Linked DNA regions of Asanoa sp. WMMD1127. The protein of the gene in region 1 interacts with the protein of each later gene in a pairwise test. Links are inferred from orthologs where the notes say so. Each region holds a gene or a part of one and is shown on either strand. Other genes may lie near its edges.

What was found.
Region 2: the proteins of rplA (region 1) and thrS interact in binary tests that used the Escherichia coli proteins (3 or more experiments, as listed by UniProt). The link is inferred for Asanoa sp. WMMD1127 from one-to-one orthologs.

Annotation. Positions count from the first base shown.
Region 1 is NZ_JARUBP010000001.1:1,025,193-1,028,338, forward strand. The notes cover bases 118-2,950. They hold rplA (50S ribosomal protein L1), read right to left. Parts: upstream 1,972-2,950; coding sequence 1,264-1,971; downstream 118-1,263. Other genes in these bases: O7635_RS05070 (hypothetical protein), read left to right, coding at 118-622; O7635_RS05075 (GntR family transcriptional regulator), read left to right, coding at 619-1,029; rplK (50S ribosomal protein L11), read right to left, coding at 2,036-2,467; nusG (transcription termination/antitermination protein NusG), read right to left, coding at 2,573-2,950. Outside these bases: more of O7635_RS05070, read left to right, coding at 1-117; more of nusG, read right to left, coding at 2,951-3,146. UniProt on the Escherichia coli protein: One of the primary rRNA binding proteins, it binds very close to the 3'-end of the 23S rRNA. Forms part of the L1 stalk. It is often not seen in high-resolution crystal structures, but can be seen in cryo_EM and 3D reconstruction models.
Region 2 is NZ_JARUBP010000001.1:4,429,766-4,432,975, forward strand. The notes cover bases 250-3,146. They hold thrS (threonine--tRNA ligase), read left to right. Parts: upstream 250-643; coding sequence 644-2,650; downstream 2,651-3,146. Other genes in these bases: O7635_RS21180 (class I SAM-dependent methyltransferase), read right to left, coding at 250-548; O7635_RS21190 (HIT domain-containing protein), read left to right, coding at 2,650-3,146. In the rest of the region: more of O7635_RS21180, read right to left, coding at 1-249; more of O7635_RS21190, read left to right, coding at 3,147-3,174; O7635_RS21195 (CapA family protein), read left to right, coding at 3,204-3,210. UniProt on the Escherichia coli protein: Catalyzes the attachment of threonine to tRNA(Thr) in a two-step reaction: L-threonine is first activated by ATP to form Thr-AMP and then transferred to the acceptor end of tRNA(Thr). The rate-limiting step is amino acid activation in the presence of tRNA.

The DNA.
Region 1 (3,146 bases):
GGACCGGGCGGTGCCCCGGCCGGCCGGCGCGGGTGTCCGGACCGCCCGCCTCGTCCCGCGCCGCACCCTCGACCTGGTGCCGGCCGGTCCGGCGGCCGGCGTGGTGCTACTGACCGTCGCCCTCGGCGGCCTGCTCGGTGTCACCGGGCCGGCGTCGACGGCGCACACCCGGTCGACGGTCATGCCCAACAACCCGCTCGACGGCCGGCACATCGGCTGCGTCTCGGGCGGCGTCGGGCAGCAGGGACCGTGGCCTGGTTGGTTCTACGCGATCACGATCGGCGCCACGCTGGCTCTGGTCGCGGCCGGCACGGTGGTGGTGCTGCGCCGGCTGGTCACCCGACCGGTCGACGACGCGGACCGCCGGGCGACGGCGAACGGCGTCGTGTCGGCGCTCGGGGTGCTGACCGCGGTGACCCTGGGCGGCTGCGCCTATTTCACCCATTCGATCCTGGGCCAGCCGGGCGTCTGCGAGAGCCCGGTGGCGACGTCCACCCGCCCGTGGCTGCTCGCCCCGATGCTCGTGGCGCTAGCCGCCGGCGGCTACTACGCGGTCCGTCTGGTCCGTCCACCGTCCAACCCGGAGGCCCGCCGCGTCGGCGCGGTCGTCGCGGCCCGATGACCGCCGAGCCGCTGATCACCGTCGACCCGGCCGCGCCGGTGCCGCCCTACGTGCAGATCCGCGACCAGATCGCCGACCTGGTCAGCACCGGTGGACTGACCGCGGGCACCCGCCTGCCGCCGGTGCGCCAGCTGGCGGCCGACCTGGGCCTGGCCGCCGGCACCGTGGCCCGCGCCTACCAGGAGCTGGAGGCCACCGGCCACCTGGAAACCCGCCGCGGCGGTGGCACCCGGGTGGCCGCCCAGGCCGGCGATCGCCGGGACGCCGTGCTCCGGCAACACGCCGCGGACTTCGCCGCCATCATGCGCCGCCTCGGCGTGCCACTCGACGAGGCCTTGACGGCCGTCACCGACGCCTTCGCCGACTCGACCGCGACCGCCGGGCTACCGGGCCGGCGGCCGTCCTGATCGAAGGGGACCGCCGGACCACGGGGCGTCCCGCTCGGACGAGACCGCCGGACCACGGGACGTCCCGCTCGAAGGAGACCGCCGGACCACCGGGCGGCCGACCGTCCTGATCGGAACCGACGGCGGACGCCGAGCTCTGGCGGGAGCGGCGGTCGTGCCCACGACGGGCCCGAGCAATGAAAATCGCCCGTCACCCTCGAACGGAGGGTGACGGGCGATTCTTGGCGCTGAGGGTCAGCTCTCCTCGCGGAGGTTCTTGACCACCTTGGGGTCGACCGGGACGCCCGGGCCCATCGTGGTGGTGAAGGTGACCTTCTTGAGGTAGGTGCCCTTGGCCGCGGACGGCTTGGCCCGGAGGACCTCGTCGAGCACGGCGGCGTAGTTGTCCACCAGCTGCTCCTCGGAGAACGAGGCCTTGCCGATGATCAGGTGCAGGTTGGAGTGCTTGTCGACGCGGAAGGTGATCTTTCCGCCCTTGATGTCCGAGACGGCCTTGGTCACGTCCATGGTGACGGTGCCGGTCTTCGGGTTCGGCATCAGGCCGCGCGGGCCCAGGATCCGCGCGATCCGGCCGATCTTGGCCATCTGGTCCGGCGTGGCGATTGCCGCGTCGAAGTCGAGCCAGCCCTCCTGGATGCGGGCGACCAGGTCGTCGGTGCCGACGGCGTCGGCGCCGGCCGCGGTGGCCTCGTCGGCCTTGGCGCCGGCCGCGAACACGATGACGCGCGCGGTCTTTCCGGTGCCGTGCGGCAGGTTGACCGTGCCGCGGACCATCTGGTCAGCCTTACGCGGGTCGACCCCGAGGCGCATCGCGACCTCGACCGTGGGGTCGAACTTGACCGTGGTGGAACCCTTGGTGAGCTTGACGGCTTCGGCCGGGGTGTAGAGCTTGTCCCGGTCGATCTGCTCGGCCGCCTTGCGGTAACTCTTGCTGCGCTGCATGTCGGTAGATCTCCTGTGGTAGTTGGCGGACCGCCACGTCCAGGGCGGCCCTCCCACGAATAGGTCAGTCGCGGACCGTGATGCCCATCGAGCGGGCGGTGCCGGCGATGATCCGCTCGGCGTGCTCCACGTCGTTGGCGTTGAGGTCGGCCATCTTGCGCTCGGCGATCTCGCGGAGCTGGGCGCGGCTCACCGAGCCGACCTTGGCCGTGTGCGGGGTGCCGGAGCCCTTGGGCACGCCGGCGGCCTTGATCAGCAGGCGCGCGGCGGGCGGGGTCTTCAGCACGAAGCTGAACGAGCGGTCCTCGAAGACGCTGATCTCAGCCGGGACGATGTCGCCCCGCTGCTGCTCGGTCTCCTTGTTGTACTGCTTGCAGAACTCCATGATGTTCACGCCGTGCTGGCCGAGGGCCGGACCGACCGGCGGCGCCGGGGTCGCCTGGCCCGCGGGCAGCTGCAGCGTGAAGGTCTTCACGAGCTTCTTCTTCGGAGGCATGTCACTTCCTGGGCTTCGGGTGGATTCGACCGGCCGATCAGCCGGAGCCCGCGCACGGTCAAGCGCGGCCCCGGCGGGCCGACGTACAAGCGTAACTCAGCGGTTTTAGATCTTCGCGACCTGGTTGAAGTTGAGCTCCACCGGCGTCTCCCGACCGAAGATCGAGACGAGCACCTTGAGCTTCTGCTGGTCGGCGTTGATCTCACTGATCGTCGCGGGCAGCGAGGCGAACGCGCCGTCGGTGACGGTGACGGAGTCGCCGACCTCGAAGTCGAGCACCTTGACCTCGACCTTGGTCTTCTTGGTCTCGGCGGTTTCGACCGCGGGCGCCAGCCACTTGAGCACCTCGTCGAGCGAAAGCGGCGCGGGGCGGTCGGCCCGGTCGGTGGCGCCGACGAAGCCGGTGACACCAGGCGTGTTGCGCACGCAGGAGTACGACTCCGGGGTCAGCTCCATCCGGACCAGGATGTAGCCCGGGAAGACCTTGTTCTGCACCTGGAGCCGCTTGCCGTTCTTGACCTCGACCTCTTCGCGGGTCGGCACCTCGACCTGGAAGATGAACTCCTCCATGTCGAGGCTGGTGATCCGGGTCTCGAGGTTGGTCTTGACCTTGTTCTCGTAGCCGGCGTACGAGTGCACGACGTACCAGTCGCCGGGCGCGTAACGCAGCTTCTGCCGC
Region 2 (3,210 bases), 3.4 Mb from region 1 along the record:
CCGCCGCCGACCTCCAGCACCCGGTCGCCGGGCTTGACCTCGATCGCCTCGAGCGCGAGGTCCATCTTGCGGGTCATCGCGTCTTCCAGCGGCTCGTCGTCGCTGGCGAACACGCCCTCCGTGTAGCAGCGGTGCCGGGTGTCGAGGAAGGTCAGGAAGAACTCGCTGTCCTCGTCGTAGTGCTGGGAGATGTTCTTCCGGTCGTTCTCCTTGCGCCCCTCGAACAGGGCGGTCGGGGTGAAGCGGGACAGGAAGGCGATCGGGTGGAAGTCGTTGAAGAACCTGCGCATCCGCAGTGCGGCGGCCAGGTCGCCGTCGACGTCGAGCCAGCCCTGGAGGTAGGCGACGGCGACACCGAACTGGTCGAGGGCGGCGAGGGCCTTGGCGCCCCGCCGGTCCTTGACGGTGATCGTGAAGAGCGGGTCACCGTTGCCGAACACGTGCGCCGGCGCGCCGGCGGGTGCGACGGCGAACGGGACCGCCGGCTCGTTGGCGAAGAACGTCTGGTAGCGGCGCTGCAGCGCGGCGATCATGTCCGACGGGCTCACGAGCTGAATGTAACGCCCGGGTCCGGCTGGCCGCAGCGTCGCCAGGCGTGATGACTAGCATTTACCCAAACGTCCCACCGACCGAGGAGCTCCGCGTGTCCGCATCCCGCACCCCCGCCGTGGCCGACCCCGTCGTCGTCGCCGCGGGGACGACGGCGGCCGACGCGGTGGCCGCGGCCGGCCTGCCCATGACCGGCCCGAAGGCGATCGTCGTGGTGCGCGACGGCCAGGGACGCCTGCGCGACCTCGACTGGGCCCCGGCGGCAGAGGCCACGGTGACGCCCGTGGCGATCGACGAGCCCGACGGGCTCAACGTGCTGCGGCACTCGACCGCGCACGTGCTCGCTCAGGCCGTGCAGGACGTGTTCCCCGACGCCAAGCTCGGCATCGGCCCGCCGATCGACAACGGCTTCTACTACGACTTCGACGTGGCCAAGCCGTTCCAGCCCGACGATCTCGCCAAGCTCGAGAAGCGCATGCAGGAGATCGTCAAGTCCGGGCAGCGGTTCCGCCGGCGCCGGTTCGGCTCCGTCGAGGAGGCCCGGGCCGAGCTGGCCGACGAGCCCTACAAGCTGCAGCTGGTCGACCTCAAGAGCGACGGCGAGCTCGACTCCGAGGAAACCGTCGAGGTCGGCGGCGGCGAGCTGACGATCTACGACAACATCGAGGCCGACAGCGGCAAGACCTGCTGGTCCGACCTCTGCCGCGGCCCGCACCTGCCCAACACCCGGCTGATCGGCGCGTTCAAGCTGATGCGCTCCGCCGCGGCCTACTGGCGCGGTTCCGAGAAGAACCCCCAACTGCAGCGGGTGTACGGCACGGCGTGGCCGACCCGGGACGCGCTGAAGGCGTACCTGAAGCTGCTCGAAGAGGCCGCCCGACGGGACCACCGCAAGCTCGGCGCGGACCTCGACCTGTTCTCGTTCCCGGACGAGATCGGCTCGGGGCTCGCGGTGTTCCACCCCAAGGGCGGCATCATCCGGCGCGAGCTGGAGGGCTACTCGCGGCTGCGGCACGAGGTCTCGGGCTACGAGTTCGTCAACAGCCCGCACATCACCAAGGGCCACCTCTTCGAGACCTCGGGCCACCTGCCGTACTACAAGGACACGATGTTCCCGCCCATGCAGCTCGAGGGCGCGGAATACTTCCTGAAGCCGATGAACTGCCCGATGCACAACCTCATCTTCTCCTCGCGCGGGCGGTCCTACCGGGAGCTGCCGCTGCGGCTCTTCGAGTTCGGGACGGTCTACCGCTACGAGAAGTCGGGCGTCGTGCACGGGCTGACCCGGGTCCGCGGCCTGACCATGGACGACTCGCACATCTACTGCACCCGCGAGCAGATGCCGGGCGAGCTGCGGTCGTTGCTGGCCTTCGTGCTCGACCTGCTGCGCGACTACGGCATCTCCGACTTCTACCTCGAACTGTCCACTCGCGACGATTCGCCGAAGTTCATCGGCGACGAGGCCGACTGGGCCGAGGCCACCGCCCACCTGGAGGCGGCGGCCCGCGAGTCCGGGCTGGAGCTCGTGCCCGACCCGGGTGGCGCGGCGTTCTACGGTCCGAAGATCTCCGTGCAGGCGCGCGACGCGATCGGCCGCACCTGGCAGATGTCGACGATCCAGGTCGACTTCAACCAGCCGAAGCGGTTCGGGCTCGAATACCAGGCGGCCGACGGCACCCGGCAACAGCCGGTGATGATCCACCGGGCGCTGTTCGGCTCGATCGAGCGGTTCTTCGGCATCCTGACCGAGCACTACGCGGGCGCGTTCCCGGCGTGGCTGTCGCCGGTGCAGGTGGTCGGCATCCCGATCCGCGACGACCACGCCCGTTATCTGCGGTCGTTCGTCGACGCGCTGCGGGCGGAGGGGATCCGGGCCGAGGTCGACACGTCCGACGACCGGATGCAGAAGAAGATCCGCACCGCGCAGCAGCAGAAGATCCCGTTCATGGCGATCGCCGGCGACGACGACGTCTCGGGTTCGACGGTGTCGTTCCGCTACCGCGACGGGTCGCAGCGCAACGGCGTGCCGCTGGCCGAGGCCGTGGCCCACGTGGTCGAGGTGGTCCGGTCGCGGACGAACGTCTCGCCGTCGGCGGCCTGATGCCGGGCGCTGGGTCGGGGGCGCCGGGCTCGCCGGACGGGCTCGACCGGCTGTGGACGCCGCACCGGATGGCCTACATCAAGGGCGGGTCGCCGGCGCAGGGTTGCCCGTTCGACCGGGCGCCCCACCTGCCCGACGAGGAGAGCCTCGTGGTGGCCCGGGGCAAGGTCGTCTACGCGGTGCTCAACCTCTACCCGTACAACCTGGGGCATCTGTTGATCTGCCCTTACCGGCACGTGGCGGACTACACCGATCTCACCGACGAGGAGACGGTCGAGGTCGCGTCGTTCACCCAGGAGGCGATGCGCACCGTCCGCCGGGTCAGCGGGGCCCACGGGTTCAACATCGGGCTCAACCAGGGCTCGGTGGCCGGGGCGGGGATCGCGGCGCACCTGCACCAGCACGTGGTGCCCCGGTTCGGCGGCGATGCGAACTTCATGCCGATCGTGGGCCAGACCAAGGTGCTGCCGCAGCTGCTCACGGACACCCGGGTGTTGCTGGCGGAGGCCTGGGGGGACTCCTAAGGTGAGGCGGTCTCTCGTACCCTCTCGCCATGAGAC